DNA from 3 places in the Yinghuangia sp. YIM S09857 genome. Region 1 is predicted to be linked to each of the others. Evidence: riboswitches for the same ligand, from Rfam matches in the RefSeq annotation. Region 1 holds a riboswitch; each other region holds the start of a gene.
The links. A riboswitch is a leader RNA that binds a small molecule or an ion and turns the genes downstream of it on or off. The one in region 1 is predicted to bind cobalamin.
Positions count from the first base shown of each region.

Region 2: it holds a riboswitch for cobalamin, as region 1 does, so the genes downstream of both, ACRX5S_RS10765 (ribonucleoside-diphosphate reductase subunit alpha) here and ACRX5S_RS02910 (ABC transporter substrate-binding protein) in region 1, are expected to answer to the same signal.
Region 3: it holds a riboswitch for cobalamin, as region 1 does, so the genes downstream of both, ACRX5S_RS02175 (putative cobaltochelatase) here and ACRX5S_RS02910 (ABC transporter substrate-binding protein) in region 1, are expected to answer to the same signal.

Region 1 is NZ_JBPKBH010000001.1:681,713-684,984, reverse strand. Features, by position in the region: gene ACRX5S_RS02915 (LLM class flavin-dependent oxidoreductase) at 72-1,088, opposite strand; cobalamin riboswitch at 1,528-1,772, shown strand; gene ACRX5S_RS02910 (ABC transporter substrate-binding protein) at 1,881-3,272, shown strand, end outside.
Region 2 is NZ_JBPKBH010000004.1:421,763-425,034, reverse strand. Features, by position in the region: gene ACRX5S_RS10765 (ribonucleoside-diphosphate reductase subunit alpha) at 1-1,642, opposite strand, end outside; cobalamin riboswitch at 1,708-1,973, opposite strand; gene ACRX5S_RS10760 (M24 family metallopeptidase) at 2,243-3,272, shown strand, end outside.
Region 3 is NZ_JBPKBH010000001.1:500,390-503,661, reverse strand. Features, by position in the region: gene ACRX5S_RS02175 (putative cobaltochelatase) at 1-1,892, opposite strand, end outside; cobalamin riboswitch at 2,012-2,135, opposite strand; gene ACRX5S_RS02170 (alpha/beta hydrolase) at 2,214-3,239, shown strand.

The sequences.
Region 1 (3,272 bases):
GGCCCCCGGCTCCGCGCGGGCGCCGCAACCGTCAGGTGTGCGTCTTCACCTCCTGGTGCGCCACGCAGTCGTCAGGCGCGTGCGCCCGCACGGGCGACCTGACGGGCGACCTGACGGGCGATCAACTTCAGGGCAGGCAGAACCTCACGCAAGCCGAGCCGGACCGGTTGGGTGTGGCACAGCAGATCCGTCGCACCGGGGAGCCCCGGGTCGCGAGCCAGGACGGCGGCGACACGGTCGGGAGCGCCGTACGCGAACGCCCCGGCGTCCAAATACCCCTCCGCATCGAAGCCCTGCGGGTAGCGACCGGTGCGGATGCCCTCCTCGACCCAGCCCCGCAAACGCGGTACGAGGACGTCACGGGCGCTGTCGTCCGACTCGGACGGAAACACCGGGCGCGACACGGCTATTCGCGGCACGTGACTGGTCCGTTCCATGGTGGCGCGGTAGTTGTCGGCGAGCCGCGCGTATTCGGCGTCCTGTTTGTGCGGGCCTTCGGGACCCGGCCCGCGGCGCCCGTACATGATCCCGAGCCCGAGACGCGCCGCACGCTCCACGCCGGCCGCGGAGCCGGTGCCCAGCCAGACGCGCCCGGACAGTCCCGGTGCGGGAGGTGACAGACGTGCGCCGCCGGCGAGCTCGCGGCCGTCGAGGGCGTCGAGGAGCACGGGGAGCAGATTGTCCAGCACTTGGTGGCGGCGATCGTGGTCGAGCGCGAACGCGCGGGAGGCCACCGCGTCGGCCCCCGCCCCGATGCCGAGTTCGAGGCGGCCACCGCTCAACGCGTCGACCACGGCGGCATCTTCGGCGAGCCGAAGGGCGCTCTCGGCAGGGCCGACAACGACGGCGGTGCCCAGACGGATGCGACTCGTGTGCTCCGCGACGGCAGCGAGGAGCACCAGCGGCGCCGGCAGCAAACCACCCTGCGCACCGAAGTGATGCTGCGCCACCCAGAAGCTGTGGAACCCGAACTCCTCTGCTGCGACCGCGAGTTCAATGGTCTCCCGGTAGACCTGCCGCGTTGGGGCGTCCGCCGAGACGTGAGTGATCCAACCAAGGCGGGGCAGGCCGTGGGGCCGGTGGTGCATAGGCGTTCCCAGGATCGTGGCGCGAGGAACAGTGCCACGCGGCGCAGCGGAAGACGGCACGGGGATGGGCGGAAACGGACCGTGGATGCGAGAGCGTACCGACCACTCACCGGACGTCCGCCACAAGCCCCCGGTGTGGCGGCACAGCTGTCGTGCGCGAGGCGGGCCCGGAGAAGGTGACAAGACCCCTTTGTCCTCCTGCCCATTCAGGAAGCCGTGCGCGCCTGCGATCCGTCGAGTCGGGTGGGGAGTCTCCTGTATCGCGGACGGCCCGGATACGTGGTTCGTGCCGGCTGTCCGCGGTCATGGCGCGGACTGGACGTGGTCGATTCCGCTTCAGTGTTCCGCCGCCCGGTCCGCGCGTGTGTCACCCGCACGGCCCGCCGTCCGCGAGCAGGGTGCCACGCGCCCCGCGTGCCGTTCGCGGGATCCGGGCCGCTACCGTGGTGGGCGCATCGGTTCGCCCTTCGCCTTGTGCGGGAGGGCGTCGCAAGAGGGAACCCGGTGGGAATCCGGGACTGCCCCGCAGCGGTGAGCGGGAACGACCGCCGTCATGAGCACTGGACCGCACGTGGTCCGGGAAGCGACGGCCAGTAGGTCCGGGCCTGATGCCTCGTTCGGGGGACGAGGCGATGTGCCCGGGGGCCCGCGAGTCCGAAGACCTGCCGACGCCCGTACGCGGCATGCGTGCGGTTCCAGCCGGGCCCCGAGGGCGGGTCGTGCGGAGGCCGTTCGGCCGTGCGCTCGCTTGCTCTCCGGTTCCGGTGCCCGGAACTCGCGAAGGAGAGCGCCATGGCATCCCCCGACAGACCCGCGTCCGCGTTCGGCGGCCGCGTGCGCCGCCGAATGTCCGCGGCGGCCCGCCGCACACGCTTGGCCGCGGCCTCCGCCGCCGCGCTGGCCGTGCTGGCCACCGGGTGCGGCGGCGGTGACGATCCCGCGGCGAAGCCGCCCGGGGGCGCCGCCGAGAAGCCGCTGACGATCTACAACTCCTACCCGATCGCCGGCCTCGACCCCGTCGGCACCGGGACCAACTGGCTGTTCGACTGGGGCGTCGCGGAGAACCTGATGGAGGCGGGCGAGGACGGCGTCGTCCGGCCGTGGCTCGCGCAATCCGTGGTCCAGACTTCGCCCACCGAATGGCGGATCACGCTGCGTCCCGGTCTGACCTTCCAGAACGGCAAGCCCGTCGACGCCGCCGCCGTCGACGCGGCGCTCACCCGCCAGATCGCCAAGTCGAAGGCGGTACGCACCTACCTGGCCGAGGGCACGGCCGTACGCGCCACCGGGCCGCTCGACCTGGTCCTCACCACGCCCGCCCCCAACGCCGCCGTGCCCGCCGCGCTCGCCGCTCGCGACACGTCGTTGCAGATCTACGACACCGAGGCGGTCGAGGCCGCGGGCGGGAACTCCGCGAAGATCGTGAACTCGGGTGCGTTCACCGGCCCTTACGCGATTACCTCGTGGAGTCCCGACCTCCTCGGACTGACGCGGTACGACAAGTACTGGGCCGGCAGGCCCAAACTCCCGGCCGTGACGGTCAAGGTGGTCCCCGACGAGCAGGCCCGCATCGCGGGTGTGCAGTCGGGCGAAGCCCAACTCGCCTTCTACCCCTCGCCGGACGCCGGCCTCACACTCGCCGGGCGTACCGACGCGGCGCTCAAGACCTCGCCCAAGGCGCTCCAGGCGCTGCTGATCGACATGAACCTCACGGCCGCGCCGTTCGACGACGCGCGGGTGCGGCGTGCGTTCGCGCGGGCCATCGACTACCGCGAGTTGGGCGAGGACGTCGCCGAGGGCTCGTTCGCCACCGCGACCGGGCTCTACCCCGAGGGCTACCCGTACGCGGTCCCCACCCAGCGCACGGACATCGTCGAGGCGAACCGCCTTCTGGACGAGGCCGGTTGGCTCAAGGGCGGCGACGGGATCCGGAGCCGGGACGGCAAGCGCCTGACGGTCCGCTTCGTCACGCAGGCGCAGGGCCCGGAGACGAACGCCTTGGCCGTCGTCATCAAGTCCCAGGTCGCGAAGGCCGGTTTCGACCTCCGGATCGTGAACGCCGAGGACTCGGCCCGGACGAAGTCCGACCTCGGGGCCTGGGAGGCGTCCATCGGTCTGAACGGTTCGCTGTCCGGAACCGCCGACCCGATCCAGCCGTTCCGCGCCCGCTGGACGACCGGCGGT
Region 2 (3,272 bases), on a different contig from region 1:
GCAAGACGCCGCCGTCGGTCTCCAGCAGTCCGCGAATCAGCGCCATGGCCTGGGACTTGGGGAGGTGGGCGAAGCGCCGCGCGATGCGCTTGCGCCGGTTGCCGTCGTAGATGTCCTCGCGGGTGAACGGCAGGGTCGCGGGACCGGCGCCGAGCACGCGGCCGGTGACCAGGTCACGCGTGACGCCGCGCCCGGCGGCCCAGCGGACCTGGGCGTACGTCGTCCCTCGTGCGGTCTCCCAATAGTGGATGTCGCGTTCGGCGAGGTAGTCGCGGACGAACTGGAGGTGGGTGTCCTTGTCGGGGTTCCCCGAGACGCCCCATTCGCGGCCGTCGGCGGCGAGGTGTCCGTCGCCGAGCAGGATTCCGTACAGGCGGGCGTCGTCGTCGGTCAGGCCCTCGACCGGCACGGTCTCCGTCGGGATGACCTGCGCGACGAAGTCACCCTTTTGCAGGTGCCCGGCCTCGGTCCAGGCGGCGCGCACCGTGCCCTTCTGCAACTGGCGCATCGTCCGCGCCGGCGTGGTCTCCATGGGTACGCCGGTGACCGCGTAGAAGGGGTGGCCCGCCGTCACGTCCAGCGGCGCGATGCCGTGCTTGACGTCCACCCGCACCATCGGGTCGCGCTGGAGGTACGCGAACTTGCCTTCCACCGCGCGGTATTCGCCGGAGATGCCGAGCACCAGATCGCCGATCTGCACGTCGCCGATGGCCTTGGGGCCGTCGGCGGTGAACACCGGCGTCTCGGGGGCGAAGCACTGGTTGACCGCTTGGACCGAGGCGTCGAGGGTGTTGAGCCAGGGGACGATGCCGTTGGAGTGGCCGTTGGTGCCGCGGATGAGGGCGCCTCGGGAGCGGATGCGGGACCAGGCGACGCCGATGCCGCCGGCGAACTTGGAGAGGCGGGCGATGCGGCCGTACATGTCGTAGATGGACTCGATGTTGTCCTGCGGGGAGTCGAGCAGGTAGCAGGAGGACATCTGGGTGTGGCGCGTGCCGGAGTTGAAGAGGGTCGGGGAGCTGGGCAGGTAGGCGAGGGAGGACATGAGGCGGTAGAAGCCGACGGCCTCGGGGGCGGTCTTGGCGAGGCCGCAGGCTACGCGCATCAGGAAATGCTGCGGGGTCTCGACGACGGCGCGGTTGACGGGGTGACGCAGGAGGTAGCGGTCGTAGACGGTTCGCAGGCCGAAGTACTCGAAGCGGCGGTCGGCGGACGGGTCTACGGCGGCGTCGAGTTCCGCTGCGTGTGCGGCGACGAAGGCGGCGGTCTCGTCGCCGACGAGGCCTTCGGTGTGGCCGAGGGCGATGCCGGAGCTGAAGCCGGCGATGCCGTGGGTGCGGACCTCGGCGTCGATGGTGCGGGCCAGGAGGCGGGCGGCGAGGCGGGAGTACTCGGGTTCCTCGGCGATGAGTTCGGCCGCGGTGCGGACGACGAGGGCGTCGCGTTCGGCGTCCGTGGCTCCGGTGTGGAGTCCGGCGAGGGCCCGGGTGGCGACGCGCCGCGGGTCGACGTCGTGGAGGTCGTCGGCGAGGGCCTCGACGACGGCGACGGTGGCGGCGAGGGCGGCGGCAGGGTCCGCCGGGGATGCCGACAAACCGGTTGATACCGGGTGGTTCTGGGCGCGCGGAATCGCGCTGTCCATGACGGTCACGGGCTCTCTCCTCGCGAGCTCGAAATGCGGTGACCACCGTGCGCCGCCTGACAGGGGGCGGGCACGGGCGGCGAGCAGGTCTTCGGACTCGCGGGCATGCCGGGCACCGGCACACCACGGGTGTGCCGGAGCGCGGAGTTCCTAGTGGCCGTCGCTTCCCCCGGCCGGGGCCGGAGTGCTTGGTGACGGCGGTCGTTCCCGCTCACCGCTGCGGGGGCAGTCCCGGCTTGGCGTACGCGCGCCGCGACGTGTCGCGAGTGCTCGCACCCGGGTTCCCTCTTCAAAGGATCAATGCCGCATGACACGACATCAGCACCTTTTCGCCACCTGCCCCGACAGCGCGGAGCAGGTGAACTCGCTGCGAGCAGGAGCATATATGTAGTGGGTACCCCCGACGCGAACCACCAGTGGTTGTGTTCGGCGTGTCGCGCGGCACGCGTCGCGGCGCGAGGGGTTCCGTCCCGCCCGGGAGCCAGGTATGTTACCCCGGGTAACACCTTCTGTCCGGACCTCCGCCTGGGCCGCTCGCCGCGTGCTCGCGCGCTTCGCGCCCCGTTCCCGCACGGTTCACCTCTCCGAAAGGCGGTCGGCATGGCGACCCCGCTTACGGACCCACCCATCGGCTCGACCGGCCCGGTCGGCAGGGGCGGTTCGGCTCCTTCGGCCGGATCGGCCGGATCGGCCGGCAAGGCTTCTGCGGCCGCCTCGGGCGGACCCGTCGGCGCGTCCGGCATGACCGGTGCCGACCTCGACGGCTTCCGCGTCGCGCAACGCCTGGCCTACGACTGCGCGGAGGCGGTCGCGGCGCGCCTGCGCCCCGGCACGACCGAGCGCGAAGCCACCGCGATGATGCGGCAGTGGCTCGTCGAACACGGCGTACGCGACTGGCTGCACCTGCCGTTCGCGTGGTTCGGCGACCGCACCGCGTTCACCGGCTTCAAGGTCCCGCACCAGTTCTTCGCGACCAACCGGCGGCTCGCCGAGGGCATGCCGTTCATCCTCGACGTGGCCCCGGTGTTCGACGGCTGCACGGCCGACATCGGGTACACGACGTCGCTCGGCCCGAACCCCGTCGTGGACCGCCTCCTCGACGACCTCGCGGCGCACCGCGCGTTCATCCTCGAAGCCGTGCAGGCCGGTCGGACGCTGCGTCAGATCTATTTGGACGTCGACGCCCTGATGGCCCGCCAGGGCTACGAGAACCGGCATCGCGCCTACCCGTTCGGGGTCATCGCGCACCGTGTGGACAAGGTCTCCGACGCCCGACTGCGGCCGCACGCCTTCGGGTTCGGCATGCGCGCGCTGCGCGGCCTGCTGCACGACGGACTGCGCGGCCACCGCGAGGGCTGGTCGCCGCTGTGGAACCACCGCAGACTGTCCGACCATCCGGCGACCCCCGGCCTGTGGGCGGTCGAGCCGCACGTCGGATTCCGGGGCGTGGGAGCGAAGTTCGAGGAGTTGCTGGTCGTCGAGGACGACGGGCACGCGTACTGGCTGGACGACGACCTCCCACACGTGCACCGCTGGGCCGACCGCGGAATCCAGGGCACGGCGGCCACCGGATCCGCGCCCGGGTTCCCGGGGGTCACCGCCGTGCCCGTGCCCGTGGTCGCGGCGCCCG
Region 3 (3,272 bases), 180 kb from region 1:
TCCGTCACCACGACGACAAGCGGACGTCTCCGGGGGTCGCGCAAGCGCTCGACGCGCAACGCCTCGTGCGCGCGCAGCAGCCCGGCCGCGAGCGGCGTACGCCCGCCCGTCGGCAGCGCGGCCAGCCGCGCCGCGCCCGCCTCGACCGACGACGTGGGCGGCAACGCGAGTTCGGCGCCGGATCCCCGGAAGGTCACCAGCCCCACCTTGTCGCGCCGCTGGTACGCGTCCAGCAACAGTGAGAGCACCGCACCCTTTACTGCGCGCATGCGCGCGCGGGCGGCCATCGAGCCGGACGCGTCCACGACGAAGAGCACGAGATTGCCTTCACGGCCCTCGCGGACCGCCTCGCGCAGGTCGTCGCGCCGCACGACGAGCCCCGGGCCGCGTCGCCCGCGCGCGATCTGGTGCGGCGCGGCGGCGCGTACGGTGCCCGCCAGGTGCAGGTGCCCCGCGCGGGCCCCCGTTGGCCGGCGCTCCCTGGTCGTACGGCCGGTCCCGGTCTCGGCGCGCGACCGCCGGCCCGCCGCGCCGTGGCCGAGGCCGGGCACGGCGATGAGCCGGGCACGGTAGGGCTCGGCCGCGGCTACGGCCGGCTGCTCGGCGGCGGCTGCGGATTCCGGGGCGGAGCGCGGGTGTTCGGTTGGCGGTGGTGTCACGTCGAGCGGGGCCGTGGAGGTGGCGTCCGCGCCTGCGCCGGAATCAGGCCGCGGGGCCGGCGGCGCTCCCCCGCCCCCCGGCCCCCCGTCGGGACCCGGTCCGTCGGGCCCGCCGTCCGGGTCGGGGTCGGGATCGGGGTCGGGGTCGGTGTCCGGATTCCGGCCCGCATCGGCGTCCGGCCCAGGGCCGTCGCCCGGCCTGTCCGACCCCTCAACCTCCCCCGGCTCCTCCGACAGCGCCTCGTCCAACCTGTCCTCGTCAAGACCCGGCGCGTCGAAGGGATTTCGGCGCCGCCGGTGCGGCAGTGCCAGCCGCGCCGCCTGCCGGACGTCACCTGCCCCGACCTCCGTACGCCCGTCCCACGCGGCCAGCGCCATCGCCGTCCGGGCCGTGACCAGGTCGGCTCGCAGCCCGTCGACCTCGAAGGCCGCGCACACGCGCGCGATCCGCTCAAGTTCCGCGTCCGGCAACACGACGTCCGGCAGCAGCGCCCGCGCGCTCCTGATGCGCTCCGCGAGCGCCGCGTCTTCGTGCTCCCATCCGCGTGCGAAACCCTCCGGGTCGGCCTCGTACCGCAGCCTGCGCCGCACCACCTCGGCCCGTTCGCGCGGCTCGCGGCTCGCGGCGACCTCCACCGTGAGACCGAAGCGGTCGAGCAACTGCGGCCGCAGTTCCCCCTCTTCCGGGTTCATCGTGCCGACGAGGATGAACCGCGCGGCGTGCCGCACCGAGACGCCCTCGCGCTCCACATGCGCGGTGCCCATCGCCGCCGCGTCGAGGAGCAGGTCCACCAGGTGGTCGTGCAGCAGGTTGACCTCGTCCACGTACAGCAGCCCCCGGTGGGCTGCGGCGAGCAGTCCTGGTTCGTACGCCTTGACTCCCTCGGCCAGCGCGCGCTCCAGGTCGAGGGATCCGACGAGGCGGTCCTCGGAGGCGCCGACCGGGAGTTCGACCAGTCGGGCCCGGCGCACCTCGCCCGGCCCGTCCTGGTCGTGCGGGCCGTCGGGGCAGGCGGTGTCGGGGGCCGCGGGGTCGCAGGCGAAGCGGCAGCCGGACACCGTGGCGGTGTCCGGTAGCAGCGCCGCGAGCGCCCGTACGACGGTCGACTTCGCGGTCCCCTTCTCCCCGCGCACCAGCACGCCGCCGACGCCGGGCGACACGGCGTTGAGCAGGAGGGCGAGGCGCAGGTCGGCGAGTCCGACGACGGCGGAGAACGGGTACCCGGCGGTCACCGGCGAACCGCCAGGCTCCGGGAACGGCACGGTATGCGCGGCGACATGGGCTGTCGGCCTCCCTCGGGTGTCCACGCCCTGGTAGGTGGCGGGCCCGCGGCACGGGCCCGGACAGCCGGAAGTGTCTGGCTCCCGGAGGGCTCATGCCCCGCACGCGGACGCGTCGAACGAGTCGGCGCGCCGGTCGGGCCTGGCCTTCCGGTCACAGTGGCGGGACCGCTCCGGTGTCGCACCGGATTCCTTCCCTGCTGTCGGGCGACAGCCTCTCACACGCCCCCGCGCCTGATCCGACCCCGCCCGCCGCGATGGCAGACTGCCCCCATGGAAGACCCCGGCCTCGTCCCCGACTACGCTCCCGACGTCCTCGGCGCCCCCTACGAGAGCGCGACGCTCCGCCTCCGCGACGACGCCGAAGGCGAGGCCGTCGCGACCCTGGTCCGGCGGCGCGCGGACGTTCCGACCCGGCGCGCGGTGCTGTACGTCCACGGGTTCAACGACTACTTCTTCCAGACCCACCTGGCCGACCGGTTCACCGCGCTCGGCTTCGACTTCTACGCCCTCGACCTGCGCTCGTACGGCCGCTCGATCCGCCCGCACCGCCGCACCAACTACATCGACGACCTCGGCCGCTACGCCGAGGAACTGGACCTGGCCGCGCAGATCGTGCGCGACACCGAGGGCCACGACACGCTGCTGGTGAACGGCCATTCGACCGGCGGCCTGATCGCGGCCCTGTGGGCGCACCACCGCGCCGGGCGCGGGATTGTCGACGGGCTGTTCCTGAACAGCGCGTTCCTCGACCTGAACGCCCCGCTCGTGGCGCGGACCGTGGGCGTGCGCGCCGTGCACGCGGCGCGCCACTACGTCTCGCAGCGCCCCCTGCCCGGCGGTCTCGGCGGCGGCTACGGCCAGAGCCTGCACGCCGGGCACCACGGCGAGTGGGAGTTCGACCCGACGTGGAAGGCCATCGAGGGCATCGCGCCGTACGCGGGCTGGGTGGCCGCCGTGCACCGCGGCCACCGCGCCGTCGCGCGCGGACTCGCCGTCGACTGCCCGGTGTTGGCGATGTCGTCGACCGCCAGCGTGGACGGGCGCGTGTGGCACGAAGGGCTGCACACCGCCGACGCGGTGTTGAACGCGGACCGCATCGCGCTGCTGGCGCCGCGCATCGGGCCGCACGTCACCATCGTGCGCGTGCCCGGCGGCATGCACGATCTGACGCTCTCGGGCCCCGAGGTGCGCGCCCGAGTGTTCGACGAACTGGCGCGCTGGATCGGCGCGTACGTACCGTCCGCAACGTCGGCACATGGCGCGCGAAGCCTGTCACCGGATCGGGTTAACAGGTGACGGCGAGTACACAAAATCCGTTCTACCTGCGGC